Regions from separate parts of the Thermosipho sp. 1244 genome, predicted to be linked through region 1. Evidence: riboswitches for the same ligand, from Rfam matches in the RefSeq annotation. Region 1 holds a riboswitch; each other region holds the start of a gene.
The links. A riboswitch is a leader RNA that binds a small molecule or an ion and turns the genes downstream of it on or off. The one in region 1 is predicted to bind cobalamin.

Region 1 (5,065 bases):
AAAAAAAGAGTGTGGGGGGTGTCCTTTTGAAAACGGTGGTTGTTTTAGATTATGGTTCACAGTACACACAACTTATTGTCAGAAGAATCAGGGAAAAAGGTTATTATGCAGAACTTTTACCTTGGGATGCAACAGAAGAAGATGTAAATTCTTTGAATCCTTCTTCTGTTATACTTTCCGGTGGACCATCGAGTGTATATGAAAAAGATGCACCTTATGTTCCAGATTTTATTTTAAGTTTAAAAGTACCCATATTGGGAATTTGTTATGGTCTTCAGGCATTAGTTCACAAGTTTGGAGGAAAGGTGGAAAAATCAGAAAAAAGGGAATTTGGTCATGCAGTTTTAAAGGTGAAAAAAGATCCTTTATTTGAAGGATTACCCGAAAAGTTTGATGTTTGGATGAGTCATTCAGATAGGGTTGAAAAACTTCCAGAAGATTTCTACGTTATTGGTGAAAGTGAAAATTCACCATTTGCCGCTGTGAGAAATAAAGAGGGAACAATTTACGGGGTGCAATTTCACCCGGAAGTGACACATACACAATTTGGAAGTAAGATTTTGGAAAATTTTGTCTCAAAAATAGCAAAAATGCATAAAAATTGGCAGATGAGTGACTTTGTAAAAGAAAAAATAGAAGAAATAAGGCAAGTTGTGGGAAATGATAAAGTTATACTTGGTTTGTCTGGTGGAGTAGATTCATCTGTAGTTGCAATGCTTTTACATAAAGCAATTGGGAAAAATTCCATTCCAATTTTTGTTGATACGGGGCTTTTGAGGTTAAATGAAAGGGAAGAAGTGGAAAAAAATTTTAGAAATTTGGGAATAGAGATATTCGTTGTAGACGCAAAAGAAAGATTTTTGAGTGCTTTGGAAGGAGTGGAAGATCCTGAAGAAAAAAGAAAGATAATTGGTCATACTTTCATAGATATTTTTTATGAAACTTCCATGAGTCTACTTAAGGAACATGGAAATATTAGATATCTGGCACAAGGAACGTTATACCCCGATATTATTGAAAGTAAAGTAAGTGAAAGAAAATCTGCGGCAAAGATAAAGACACATCACAACGTAGGGGGGCTCCCTGAGAAATTACCTTTTAAAATAATAGAACCTTTGAGGTATCTTTTCAAAGACGAAGTAAGAAAATTGGGAAAGATATTGGGTTTACCAGATGATATGATTAATAGACATCCATTTCCTGGACCAGGACTTGCCGTAAGAATAGTGGGAAAGATCACAAAAAGTGCTGTTGAAATACTACAACAAGCAGATTACATATTTATAGAAGAATTGAAGAAAAATGGTTTGTATGAGAAAGTTTGGCAGGCATTTGCCGTGTTTCTTCCCGTAAAATCTGTGGGGGTTATGGGAGATTATAGAACTTATGAAAATGTAATAGCATTAAGGGCGGTAAATAGTTTTGATGGTATGACTGCAGATTGGTCAAAACTACCACATGAATTTTTAAATAAAGTTGCAAAAAGAATAATAAATGAGGTTGAAGGAGTAAATAGAGTAGTTTACGATATTACCTCAAAACCACCTGCAACCATAGAATGGGAGTAGTATAACACCCCGCTGGGGTGTTATACTATTTCAAGTATGAATTTATCAGATTTTTCAATAGTGGTCTTTTCTTTAAATCTAATTGGAAATTTAAAGATAGGTCCATCATATACAAAGGTGTGGTATTCTCCATTTTCACCACATATATCTATCCCTATTTTTTCAAATTCTTCTATTAAATCTAATGACAAGTCCCTACCTAGAAAATTTTTGAGTTCTTTTTTAATGGATATTATTTTTGCTTTGAATCCAAGCAAGAGAAACTCTTTAACTATGTCTTTTCTTTTACGTTGCCAAAGGGGTTCAAATACTTTTACGTTTTTCTTTGAACATACGTTTTTTACCCAATCTAAGTGTGCTTGTAAATCAATATCTCCAAATATTCCAATACCATTGTATGCGTATTCTTCTAGAAATTTAAGAAAGTTTTTTTCATAATTTTCCCAGCTACTACTTTTAGTTATAAGTGGTAGCCCCAAGCTTTTTGCTTGTTGCTGCAAAATGTGTTTCTGTAGGCCGTGTGCCCTTGAATGGACGTTATCTTCTGATAACATTGTAAAGAGATAATCAATCGTTGTGAATTTTTTAAGACCGTAGTACAAGGCAAGTGTAGAATCTTTTCCACCACTCCATGAGCAAAATACTTTTCCCATTTTATTGATCGCTTCCTTTTGAAACATTTGCAGATTCAAATGTAGCCATTTCCCTTATCATTTTTATCGCAGCTTCAATTAGGTACATAGAAAGTACCGCACCTGTACCTTCTCCAAGACGCATATCTAAATCCAAAATAGGTCTTTCGTTTATTGAATCTAGTATTACTTTATGTCCTTTTACTTTGGACTTATGACCAAAGAGGACGTAATCTTTTACCTTTTTATCTATATGATATGCTATGAGAAATCCCGCTGTAGTGGAAAAACCGTCTATAATTACTGGTATTTTTTCTTCAACTGCTTGGAGTATAAATCCCGCCATTTCTCCTATGCAATAGCTTCCCACTTTTGAAAGGACGTCTATGGAATCTGATGGATTGGGATTGTTTACTTTTAGCGCCATTTCCACAACTTGTTTTTTTCTTTTTAGTTTTTCGTTGTCTATAGGGGTGCCTATATCTAGTATTTCATCTAGATTAAACCCAAAAGCAGCTGAAATTGCAGTTGCAGTGGTGGTGTTTCCTATACCCATATCGCCTATAGCCAGTAAATCTGCTCCATCATTAATTGCATCTTTTGCAATCTTTTGTCCATACTCTAAGGATTTTAACGCGTCATCTTTTGACATAGCAGGACCTTTTGTGAAATTTTTTGTGCCATATCCTACTTTCTTTACTATTAAAGATGGATGTTGGTCAAAATCATAGTCAACTCCTGCATCAACAACATAGACTTTTGCCCCCACGTGTTTTGAAAAAACGTTAATTGCCGCTCCTTGGTTTAAGAAGTTAAAGACCATTTGAAAGGTTACTTCTTTTGGATATGCCGAAACTTTCTCTTCTACCACTCCATGATCTCCTGCAAATACGTAAACCCTTTTGTCGTTAAAAAGTTCTGGAAGTTCTTTTCCTTGGATAAGAGAAATTTTTAATGCTATTTCTTCTAAGTATCCAAGACTTCCTACAGGCTTTGTAAGGTTGTTTAGTCTGTTGATAACTTTCTCTCTAAGTGTCATTTTATCCCCTCCTATAAACAAAAACTTCCACAAAAAGCCCTGAGCTTTTGTGGAATTTATACATCCAAGATAGGTTTCCCGGCTCCCGGATCATCCTACTTTCTGCACCTTCCCAGGTTTTCCCCAGTGGTATTTGCAGATTTCGTCCCCGGTTACGGTTGCTGGGCAGCCCCGGATTTTCACCGGTGTTCCCTTTTCTTGGATGTTTTTAGTATAAATTTTCTCTAAAATTATACCACAGTATCTATAATATTTAGGTCTTGATTTAGTAACACAAATTTAGCATCATATCCTATTTTGATCCGTCCTGTGTCTATTTTTAAATTTTTAAGTGCGTTAGAAGAAGATACCCATGAGAGTTCTTTTAGAGAGCAATTGGTGGCCTTTTTGAATTTTTTGAGTCCATCTATAAATTTTAGGGTGCTTCCTGCAAGGGTACCATCTTCAAGCCTTGCTATATTATCTTTTACCTTTACAAGAAGATTTCCCAGTGTGTAAATGCCATCGCCAAGTCCTGTGGCTGATATACTATCTGTGATAAGGATAATTTTTTTTGCACCTAGTGTTTGGTATACTAATTTTAAAAATTCAGGAGATGAATGTACAAAATCTGCAATTATCTCAACGTACGGTTTGTGTAAAAAAACACCACCTACTATACCAATTTCCCTGTGGTGCAATGTAGTAAGTGCATTTGGGAAATGCGTAACTCTATTAACTCCAAGGTTAATGAATTCTTTGAAAATATCGTAATTTGCATTTGAATGTCCAATTGAAGGAACTATATTGTTTTTTCTTAATTTTTCCAGTAGATCCTTTGAATTTGGAAGTTCTGGTGCAAAACTTAAAATTTTTACATTTTTAAGTTGCGGAAGTGCATCGTTAAATGATTGTATATATGCTTTGTTTTGAGCTCCCGCTTTCTTTTTATTTAAAAAAGGTCCTTCAAAGTGCAGTCCTAAAAGAGAAGGATGCGTGGCATTTGAAAAATTTTGTGTTACATTATTTAGTACTTCAAAAGAATGAGAAACGGTAGTTGGAAGAAGATATGTAACACCATTAGACAGAACCTTATTCCCCCAAATGTTAAAATCTTTATCTGTTGCAGTCATACAATCTATTCCCATGTATCCATGTGTGTGTGTATCAACAAATCCTGGCATTAATAAAAGTTTGGGAGTACAGTCGTATTTTTTTACATTTATTATCTTTTTATCAAACTCCACATCTCCTGTAAATTCTCCTTCAATTGGATCAACTATGAGTGCTTTTTCTATTATCATATAATACCTCCTATATTTTCACGCTTTTTGATAAATTTTCAGGTCTATCTGGGTTTAACCCCTCTGATATAGCCTTTTTGTAGGCTAGTATTTGCAAGAAAATAACCCTCAATGGAGTTTCAAATCCGCTATTGTATTTAATATCTATATCTCCATCTTTTCCTAAATATATAACTTTGGAGTATTTTTCCAAATCTTTCTTTAATGCGTATTCGTATTTTGTGTCTTTTGAATTAATGATCACTAATGTTTTGTCGGTTAATTTGGAAATAGGTCCGTGTCTATATTCTAAGGGTTCGTGAAATTCTACAAATTGTTTTGCCATCTCTTGTATTTTTAATGCCCCCTCTTTTGATATACCATATTCTTCGTCAAAGCCTAGAAATACAAAATGATTGTATTTTTTTAAATCTATTTTTTCAAGATAATCGTTACTTTTCTCGATTATTTTCTTTGCTATGTTTGAGATTTCTCCATTTTTTATCAAAAAATATAAAATAGCCGTAAATGATCCAGTCATTACTATACTTTCCTCGTGAAGAA
Region 2 (5,065 bases), on a different contig from region 1:
AAATCTACGCCTTTTAAAGCTTCTATTTTTTCATTTTTTCCATATAATTTTGTTAATTTTTTTGCTTTAACAATCATTTTCTTCACTCCATGTTATAATTTCTCATGTAATATTATAACATGGGAGGGATAACGTGAAAGCAACAATAATATTAAATGGAAACGCAAAAGAAACATTGTACATTAACTCGGACATAATAATTGCAGCAGATGGAGGAGCAAAAGTTTTAAAGGAAAGGGGTATTCTTCCAAATGTCATCATAGGAGACTTAGATTCTTTGGATAATGATACTTTGGAATATTTCAAACAAAATAACGTTGAAATCATTGAATACCCAAAAGAAAAAGATGAAACGGACTGTGAAATAGCAATTAAATACGCAGTTGAAAATGGATACGACGAAATCGAAATATTAAATTTTTTTGGCGAAAGACTTGATATGATACTTGCTTTATTTGGATTGATGAAAAAATTTGACACAAAAATTTTGTTAAGATCCGAAAAATTAGAATGTTCCATTATCAAAAATACATTTGAAAAAAACGTGAAAATAGGAGAAATTTGGTCTTTTATTCCAATTTGTAATGCAAAACTCAAACTAGATGGTTTCAAATACGCATTTGATGGAAAAATGAACATAGAAAATCCCATTGGAATTAGTAATGAAACTAGTTCTAAAAATATAAAAGTACAAGTTTTTGAAGGAGAGGTGATTTATTTTAGATGGTTGAAAAAACCGTTGTGATTTTAGGTGCTACAGGTTCAATTGGCACTCAAACATTAGACGTAATAAAAAAACTAAAAGGATATAAGGTAACTGGAGTTGTATTTGGGAAAAATAAAAAACTTGGGGAAAAAATTGTAAAAGAATACAATGTAAATTTTTATTACTCCCAAGTATTATCAAATGTCTCTTCCATAGAGGAACTTTTGGAAAAAACAACCCCAGATATAGTTGTTGCGGCAATTCCTGGGTTTAATGGTGTTATATCTACATTCAAGGCTATTAAATTCACAAAAAGACTTGCTCTTGCCACAAAAGAGGCCTTAGTTTGTACAGGACCATTGTTAAAAAAAGCTTGTAAAGATGTAGAATTAATACCCGTTGATAGCGAGCATTCTGCCATCTTTCAGATTTTTGATGAAAACGTAGAAAAAATATTAATAACCGCATCAGGTGGTGCAATAAGAGAATATGATAACATAGAGAACCTCACTCCAAAAGAAATATTAAAACACCCTGTATGGAATATGGGACAAAAAATAACAGTCGACTCATCAACTATGATAAATAAAGCCTTTGAAGTAATTGAAGCATACGAATTATTTGAATTAGACACAATAGATGTATTAATACACCCCACGGGCACAGTTCATGGTGCAGTTTTCTTGAAAGACGGTACAGTAAAAATACATTTTGGATTCCCTGATATGAAAATACCAATTTCATATGCACTGACTTATCCAAAGAGAATGTATATAAACCTAAATTGGCCAAAGTTTAAAGGGGAAAATTTTATTTTCTCAGAGGTAAGTGAAGAAAAATACCCCGCATTTTTTTATGGTAAAAAAATTATTAAAGATCTTGCAAAAAGAATAGCATTTAACGCCGCAGATGAAGTCGCAGTAAATATGTTTTTGGAAAATAAAATAAAGTTTCACAAAATCTCAAAGATAGTTATAAACACCTGTGAAAAAATAAATGGCAAAATAAGGGATTTAGAAGATGTTTTTGAAGTAGACAAACTTGCAAGGCAAATTGCAAATAATTTTTGATGTGTTATAATTTATGTGAAATACCTTTCTTCTAAAAAAAGGGAAGCCGGTGAAAATCCGGCACGGGGACGCCACCGTAACCGGGGACGAAATCAGCATAAATGCCACTGGGGAAGACCTGGGAAGGCGCTGAAAGTAGGATGAACCGGGAGTCGGGATACCTTTTTTTAGAAGAAGAAAACCACCTTTACGGTCCCTAAAGGTGGTCAATTTCTTTTAAATATACCCAGGAGGTGAAGATATGAAAAAACTAGGGGTTTTGTTTTTAGTTGTTCTTAGCTTTATTGCATTCTCAATTTCTATTGTGGATGACGCAGGAAGATTGGTTGTCTTTGAAAAAACACCTGAAAAAGTCGTTTCTGCAGCACCAAGTTCAACTAAATTTTTATTAAAACTTGGATTAGACAAAAAAATAGTTGGAGTTACAGATTGGGATAGCTTTAACGCAGAAAAGATTGGAAATATGGTACCTTTAAACATTGAAAAAATTTTGTCTTTAAACCCAGATGTTGTGATTATCTTTGGCGGGTTTCAACTTCCAGAAGTTGAAAAATTAGAAAAATTTGGAATAAAAACATTGGTGCTTAATCCTGTTTCTTTAAATGATGTAGCAAGAGACGTAATGTTACTTGGAAGTGTATTTGGCAAGGAAAAAGAAGCAAAAATGATAAAAGATGAAATTTTATCAAAATTGAAAGATTATGGTACAAAAACTGCAAAAATTCCACTTAATGAAAGGCCAAAGGTATTCTTTACAATTACAGTACCCAACGATGAAACAAAAGATTTATGGACTGCAGGAACGGGCTCTTACATAAACGAACTCATTACTATTGCTGGCGGAGTAAATATCTGTGCACCATACACAGGAAATAACGGTTGGTTCTCTGTAAATTGGGAATTTTTAACTATAAACAACCCAGATATAATAATAATAGCAGGATACGGTGATCCAAATCAAATAAAAGAAAAGATAAAGGGAAATAAACTCTTTTCATCTTTAAAAGCCGTTAAAAATGAGAAAGTATTAGTTATTGATGGAAATGATATTAGCTCAATCTCACCAAATATAGTAAAATACCTTGATATATTCTATAATTTCTTTTACGGAGGAAATAAATGAAAAAATTTTTTAATCCTAAAACTGGGAGGATTATCCTTCCAGTTTTCTTTCTTTTAATTTTATTCTTAAATCTTTCAATAGGTAGTGTCAAATTACCAGTTTCTTATATATTCAATGCTCCAAATGAAAGAATTAAATTTTTAATATGGAATGTAAGATTCCCCAGAATTTTAATGGGAATAATTTCTGGTTCAATATTAGCTTTAGTAGGAAATATTTTTCAAACAATAATGAAAAATCCATTAGTTGATCCATACCTTATTGGTACATCTTCTGGTGCGGGATTTGGCGCAGTACTTGCAATATACGCTGCAGTTTCACTCAATAAAGTATTCAGCGTAAACTTTTTCTCTTTTTTATTTTCCATAATAGCCTCACTTCTTACCATCCTCCTCGCAAAAAGAAAAAATATAATCCCTATAACGCATCTTATTTTATCCGGTGTTTTAATAAGTACAATCTTTTCTTCCGCTACTATATTGTTAATTAGTCTATCGAGAAAAACTCTTACAAGTGCCCATATTTGGTTGTTTGGAAGTCTTTCAGGAATAACATTGGATGATCTTATCCTTCCATTTTCTGCACTAATTATTCTTTTTTTATCTGGATATATAAAAAACAAAGAATTAGATGCTATAGCATTAGGTGAAGAAGAAGCAAAACTTCTTGGTGTTGAAACTGAAAAAATCAAGTGGTTTTTTTATCTACTAGGTTCTTTTTCAATTTCTGTCATAGTATCAAAAACTGGAATCATAGGTTTTGTGGGATTGATAATTCCTCATGCTGCAAGGATTTTGACAGGCCCCAAACATAAATACAGCTTAATGGGTAGTGCATTACTTGGTGGAATATTCCTCTCTATTTCAGATACAATCGCTAGAACAATTGCCTCACCTATTGAGATTCCAATAGGTGTTATCACTTCTTTTATTGGTGCACCACTTATGTTTATCCTTTTAAAAACTAAAAAATAATGTATAATTCTATTGAGGTGATTACATGAAATTAATATCAAAAAATGCCTTAGAAAAACTAAAAAAGGTAAAGTTATTTGTTTTAGATATCGACGGTACATTTTCACTTAGTGGAAATTTATTACCAGGCTCAATAGCTTTTGCAGAAAAAACAAAAAAACTAAATAAAAATTTTGTCTTCCTAACAAACAACTCGAACAAATCTATAGAATCTTATATAAAAGAATTTTCAAAAAATGGGCTATCTATAACAGAAAATCAAATTTTCACAGCAGGTATCGAAACTGCCGAATATCTCTTTGACAAATTTGGCCCTAAAAAAGTTTTCATTGTGGGAAATAATGAAATAAAAAATATTTTTGAAAAAGCAGGACATACAGTCGTGGAAACTTTAGACCCTGAAGTTGTAATTGTAACTTTTGATAACACCCTTAATTACGAAAAACTTGCTAAAGCTTCTTCCTACGTCTCTAAAGGTAAACTCTTTGTATTAACAAATCCAGATTTAAACTGTCCATCAAGCATTGGCCCAATACCAGATACAGGGGCAATAGCAAGTGTAATAACCAAAGCAACAGGAAAAAAACCGGATATTGTTTTTGGAAAACCAGATCCTTTAATTTTAGAAATGATAATGAAAAAAAATAACGTAGTAAAGGAAGAAACTTGTGTTATCGGTGATAGATTATACACCGATATATTATTGGGAAAAAGAGCAGGTGTTTTAACTATTTTGGTTCTAACTGGAGAGGCTAAAGAAAGTGATATTACAAATATAAAACCTGATATAATTGCAAAGGATATCGGTGAAATTTCACAACACATCAGGTGATAAAAAGTGATAAAATACAATCTTAGGATGAAAAGAGTTGAAAAATTAGTTGAACTTGCACAAAGCGGATTAATTGAAGCATTAGAATTGATAATTGAAAAGTATTATCCAATGGTCGTAAAAATATCATCAAAATATTATGCTCCATGGGCAGAATTTGAAGACATAATCCAAAATGGTCTTATCGGACTTATCAAAGCCGTTTTTTACTTTGACTTTGAAAAAAGTTCTTTTAATTCCTTTGCATGGAGAAGTATAGAAAGCGAAATTAAAACTTTTATAACATATCTAAATAGAAGAAAAAATAAAATCCTTTCAGAATCATCGAGCATAGATAGTCTAAATGAAACAGAAGGCTCA
Region 3 (5,065 bases), on a different contig from region 1:
GGAGCTGCCGTATGTTTATAAGTAGTCCAACCAACAAGGGCTTTTTCGCTTAATATTCTTCCAAGCAAACTTGCTGCTTTATATGGATTACTTGAATTTTTTGTTTGTTTTAATAATTGAATTTCCTTATCTGAAAGTTCAACGTTGAAATAACGCTTTATGGTTTTCCTAAATTCTTCTTCATTGTTAACATCGTAGTTTTTCATTATCCAGTCTGCTGTCTTTTTATACCCTTTTATTATATCTATATATAATGAATATTCCCCTGTTGAAAGACCTAACCCTCCTGTTTCATGATCACTTGTAATAACAATTAACGTATTTGGATGTGTTTCAAGAAATTTTAATGCCACTTCCACTGCTTTATCAAATTCCATTACTTCTTTCCACACACCATATACATCATTTCCGTGGGCTTCCCAATCAATTTGTGAACCCTCTACCATTAAGAAAAATGGCTTTTCATCTTTGGAAAGTAGGCAAAGTGCCTTTTCGACCATTTCATAAAGCATAGGTTGTTCATCTGTACGCTCACTTGCTGCATTTAAATGACTATCAGAAAAAAGTGCTAATAATTTATCTCCTGTGTAATTCGCAAGTTCAGATTTACTTTTAATATAGTCAAACCCCTTTTCACTTACTATCTTCTCATCAAAATATTTCCATCCTCCCCCCATCACCACATCTAACTTACTATTTAACAGCTGATTTGCAAGTGTTTTTTCATCTTTTCTAGTTTTTACATGTCCATAAAAAGCACCAGGAGTCGCATGTGTAACTCTACAAGTTACAACTATTCCCGTCTTCATACCATATTTTGAAACTATTTCAAAAATAGTTGGGACTATTGTTCCATCTGGGAGCATACCAATCATACCATTATTTGTTTTAAAACCAGTGGCTAGGGCAGTACCTGCAGCTGCAGAATCTGTAACAAGTGAGTTTGCAGAGTATGTTGTAACATAACCAACAAAAGGTGATTTCATAATATTTAATGTTTTTCCTTCAAGAAGACTTGCCAAAACCAGATGATTAATTCCCATTCCATCACCTATGAAGTATATAACATTCTTCACTCCAAAATTGCCAAAAACCACAACCATAAAAAACAAAATTAAAATACTGAAGAACTTTTTCATGATCCTCACCTCCCGATTTTTCATATCAGTAAAGAGTTTTACAAAAAAATATTTACCCTTTTTTTAATTTTATAAAGAAAGTTAAACTCACAAATCTTAAAAAAACTTGAAATTCTAAGTTTTTTTTAAGTTTTAATCTGTATAAATAAAGTAGAAACAAATAGGAGGTGATTTTTGATGTACTGGTATCATAGACCCTTTATTTGGCACAGTGGATGGTTTAGTTATTGGATAGCCCCAGTTATAGGCTTAATTGTTTTAATCTTTTTTGCATTCTTAATTTACAAATTAATCAAAAACTCTGAAAAACATCCAGATTTTCGCTATGAAAAAAATTTTGAAACATACGATAACAGTCTAAAAATTTTGAACGAAAGACTTGCCAAAGGTGAAATTAGCGAGGAGGAATACAAAAAATTAAAAAACCTTATCCTAAAACACTAACTTTAAAAATTAATAATAAAGATAAAGTGAGGCGTTAGTAAAGCGCCTCATTTTAAATACTTATTATCTCTTGTAATTTTCTTACTCTACGTTTTGGATTCTTGTTTATCTTAACTCATAATTTTTTCTTTAAATATAACAAGTCTTGAATCAATATATATAATTTTCGTAACCTCTAATTTTAAGACATTCCATTTAGACTACATTTTTTCTAAAACTTCATAATTTTTCTTTTATCTTTTTCACTCATTATTTTAAAAAACAATAAAGTCTTTTCTAAATATTAAAAATTACTTTCTTGGAAAAATAAAGTAAGCAGAAAGTTCTTTTTATCCAAATGTTTGAAATATAAAAAATCTAAATTTCAATAAATCAAAAGTTTTTTCCTCTTCTCTATCTTCATTTTTATATAAGTCTTTGTATAGCTATTTTTAAACATATTACCAAATAATGATATTTTTTGTATTTTTTCCAATTTAAATTCAAAATAATATACGTCTAATCTGATTTTTTTATTTTCAATTTTTAAAACTTGATGATATAATAACATTGAAAATTAAATACAACGTGGAATAAAGGTGCCTATGGCTTAATAGGGAAACTGGTGAAAAACCAGTGCGGCCCCGCCACCGTAACTGGGGACGAAAGCCACAACCAGCCACTGGGGAAACCCGGGAAGGCGTGGTAAGTAGGAAGATCCAGGAGCCGGGAGACCTGCCTTTATTCCAACGTATTTCTCAATCTCGCGGGTAGATTGAGAAAAAATTTTTTTGCGAAACGGGAGGTGTGAAAGTGAAAATTCATGAATTTGTAGGAAAAATGATATTAAAAGAGGGGGGGATCTCTGTTCCTGAAAGTTATCTTATTTCCAATGATAGGGAAATTGAAGTAAAATTTTTACCTGCTGTCCTGAAAAGTCAGGTGCTTGTTGGAGGCAGAATGAAAGCTGGAGGAATTTTATTTGCACAAAACAAAGATGAATTTTTAAAATTCTCAAAAAAACTACTGCACAAAAAAATAAAGGGAGAAACACCTTATGGAGTTCTAGTTGAAAAAATGGTAAATATCGAAAAAGAATACTACTTATCTTTATACATTGATAGATATGAAAAAGAAATAAAAATATTATTCTCACACTTTGGCGGAATTGATATAGAAGATAATAAAGATAAAATTGAACAATATAGTTTATCAGATATCCAAAAACTTCCAAAAAAAATCCAACAAATAGTCCAAAAATTATACAAAATAATGAAAGAAAAAGATTTAACTCTTTTGGAAATAAATCCATTAGTAAAAACAAAAGAAGGAAATATAATGGCACTTGATGCCGTATTACACCTAGATGATAATGCGATTTTTAGGCAACAATGGGCAAAAAAATTTGTACATGAAGAATATCCTTTTCATTTTGTAAAACTCGATGGTGATATTGGAGTAATTGGCTGTGGAGCAGGTATAGTAATGGCAACAATGGATGCAATAAGTTTGTATGGAGGTAAACCTGCAAATTTTCTTGATCTTGGCGGAGGTGCAGATACAAAAACTACAATTAAAGCGCTTGAACTTTTAAAATCTCTTTCGTTAAAAAATATTGTCCTAAATATATTTGGTGGAATAACAAAATGCGATGAAATAGCAAAAGCGATTGTAAATTTCAAAGAAAAAAATGATGATATAAAACTTTTTGTTAGAATTACTGGAACTAATGAAAATGAAGCAAAAAAAATTTTAAAAGAACACAATATTCACTTTTTTGACGATATGTATGAAATGATCAAAAGCGCTGTAAAGGGGGACTTCATATGATAAATGGTACAGAAAGAGTATGTGTACAAGGTATAACTGGAAAGTATGGTAGTTTCCACACAAAAAAAATGTTAAAATACGGCACAAACATAGTATGTGGTGTCTCAAAAAATACAAAGATAAAAGAAATTGAACATGTTCCCGTCCTTCATAACATGTACGATGCTGTTGAAAAATTCAGTTGTGATACGAGTATTGTATTTGTACCGGCAAAATTTGCCAAAGATGCAATATTTGAAGCAATAGATGCGGGAATTAAAAAGATCATAACCATTACAGAACACATTCCACAAATGGATATGCTAGAAATATACAAATACGCAAAATCAAAGAATGTTACCTTTGTAGGTCCAAATTGTCCTGGAATTATTTTACCAGGTGTTTCCAAGATTGGAATAATGCCTGAAAACGCATTTAAACCAGGGGATGTTGCAATAATTTCCAAAAGTGGTACTCTAATGTATGAGATAGCAAACTTTATCTCAAAAAAATCAACAGGAATTAAAATTGGCATAGGATTAGGTGGAGATCCCATAATCGGCACAAGTGTTTACGAAGCACTTTTGTATGTTTCAAAACTTAATCCAAGAAAAATAATAATAATAAGTGAAATAGGTGGTAATGAAGAAATTTTAGACGTGGAAAGATTCCTAAATAAAGGGTACAATTCTAATATACAATTTTTCTTTGCTGGAAGAACAGCTCCAAAGGGAAAAAGAATGGGGCATGCTGGTGCAATTGTCGAAGGTTTAGAAGGTACAATAGAATTTAAAGAAAAAAAATTAAAAAATTTAAACATTCCAGTAGCAAAATACATAGAAAACTTATTGGGGTGATCAAATGCTAAATCCTTATCTTTTGTTGTTTTTAAGCATTTTTTTCGGAATGTTGTTGGGAAACTTAAAGATCAAAAATTTCAAATTAGGAACTTCTGGAACACTTTTTAGTGGTTTATTTTTCGGCTGGTTATTTCCACATTTTGTTTCTTCAGAAAAATCTTTTCAAAATACTTTTAACATTTTTTTTCAATTTTCTCTTATACTTTTTGTGACATCTATTGGCTTAATAGCATCAAAAGAAATAAAAGAAATATTAAAAAAATACGGCATGAAGTTTCTCATACTCTCACTTACAATAACTTTTTCAGGTTTCTTACTCACTGTTACATTTATTTTAATTCTAAAACTTAATCCATATAACTTAATAGGTGTATTTTCAGGAAGTCTCACAAGCTCACCTGGTCTTGCCACAGCTCTTGAAAGTGTAAATCACACAAGCGAAGTGGTATTTGGATATACAGTTGGTTATGTACCAGGCGTACTTGCCGTTATTTTCTCAATATACTTAATACCATCAATCTTCAAAATAAAAATATCCCCACAAAAAAAATTACCGGAAAACAAAAAAGAAACAAAAGAAAAAACGTTCAACTTGTTATCATATTCTTTAGTTATTACAATAGGAATTATTATAGGTAATATCCCATTAAATCTTGGCTTTTCAACTATAAAGTTGGGAATTACAGGTGGCCTATTAATATCTTCACTTACACTTGGTTCTATAGGAAATATTGGAAAAATAAATTTTTCTTTCAACACCAATCTTTTGAAAAATATTCAGAATCTTGGACTTGTAATTTTTCTATCATCAATAGGCCTTAAATCAGGATACAA

Region 2: linked by a shared signal. The riboswitch ahead of AS157_RS08615 (ABC transporter substrate-binding protein) and the one ahead of cobT (nicotinate-nucleotide--dimethylbenzimidazole phosphoribosyltransferase) in region 1 are both predicted to bind cobalamin.
Region 3: linked by a shared signal. The riboswitch ahead of AS157_RS09745 (succinate--CoA ligase subunit beta) and the one ahead of cobT (nicotinate-nucleotide--dimethylbenzimidazole phosphoribosyltransferase) in region 1 are both predicted to bind cobalamin.

The regions. Positions count from the first base shown of each region.
Region 1 covers NZ_LNGA01000014.1:61,470-66,534, reverse strand. The annotation lists gene AS157_RS03685 (LemA family protein) at 1-2, shown strand, start outside; gene guaA (glutamine-hydrolyzing GMP synthase) at 27-1,568, shown strand; gene AS157_RS03675 (Dph6-related ATP pyrophosphatase) at 1,589-2,221, opposite strand; gene cobT (nicotinate-nucleotide--dimethylbenzimidazole phosphoribosyltransferase) at 2,223-3,239, opposite strand; cobalamin riboswitch at 3,291-3,491, opposite strand; gene nagA (N-acetylglucosamine-6-phosphate deacetylase) at 3,470-4,522, opposite strand; gene AS157_RS03660 (SIS domain-containing protein) at 4,533-5,065, opposite strand, start outside.
Region 2 covers NZ_LNGA01000033.1:1,203-6,267, reverse strand. The annotation lists gene AS157_RS08630 (ABC transporter ATP-binding protein) at 1-77, opposite strand, end outside; gene AS157_RS08625 (thiamine diphosphokinase) at 134-745, shown strand; gene AS157_RS08620 (1-deoxy-D-xylulose-5-phosphate reductoisomerase) at 724-1,776, shown strand; cobalamin riboswitch at 1,768-1,959, shown strand; gene AS157_RS08615 (ABC transporter substrate-binding protein) at 2,018-2,899, shown strand; gene AS157_RS08610 (FecCD family ABC transporter permease) at 2,896-3,873, shown strand; gene AS157_RS08605 (HAD-IIA family hydrolase) at 3,899-4,705, shown strand; gene AS157_RS08600 (sigma-70 family RNA polymerase sigma factor) at 4,712-5,065, shown strand, end outside.
Region 3 covers NZ_LNGA01000030.1:124,542-129,606, forward strand. The annotation lists gene AS157_RS07510 (alkaline phosphatase) at 1-1,139, opposite strand, end outside; gene AS157_RS07515 (SHOCT domain-containing protein) at 1,317-1,583, shown strand; cobalamin riboswitch at 2,143-2,319, shown strand; gene AS157_RS09745 (succinate--CoA ligase subunit beta) at 2,376-3,392, shown strand; gene AS157_RS07525 (succinate--CoA ligase subunit alpha) at 3,389-4,228, shown strand; gene AS157_RS07530 (aspartate-alanine antiporter-like transporter) at 4,233-5,065, shown strand, end outside.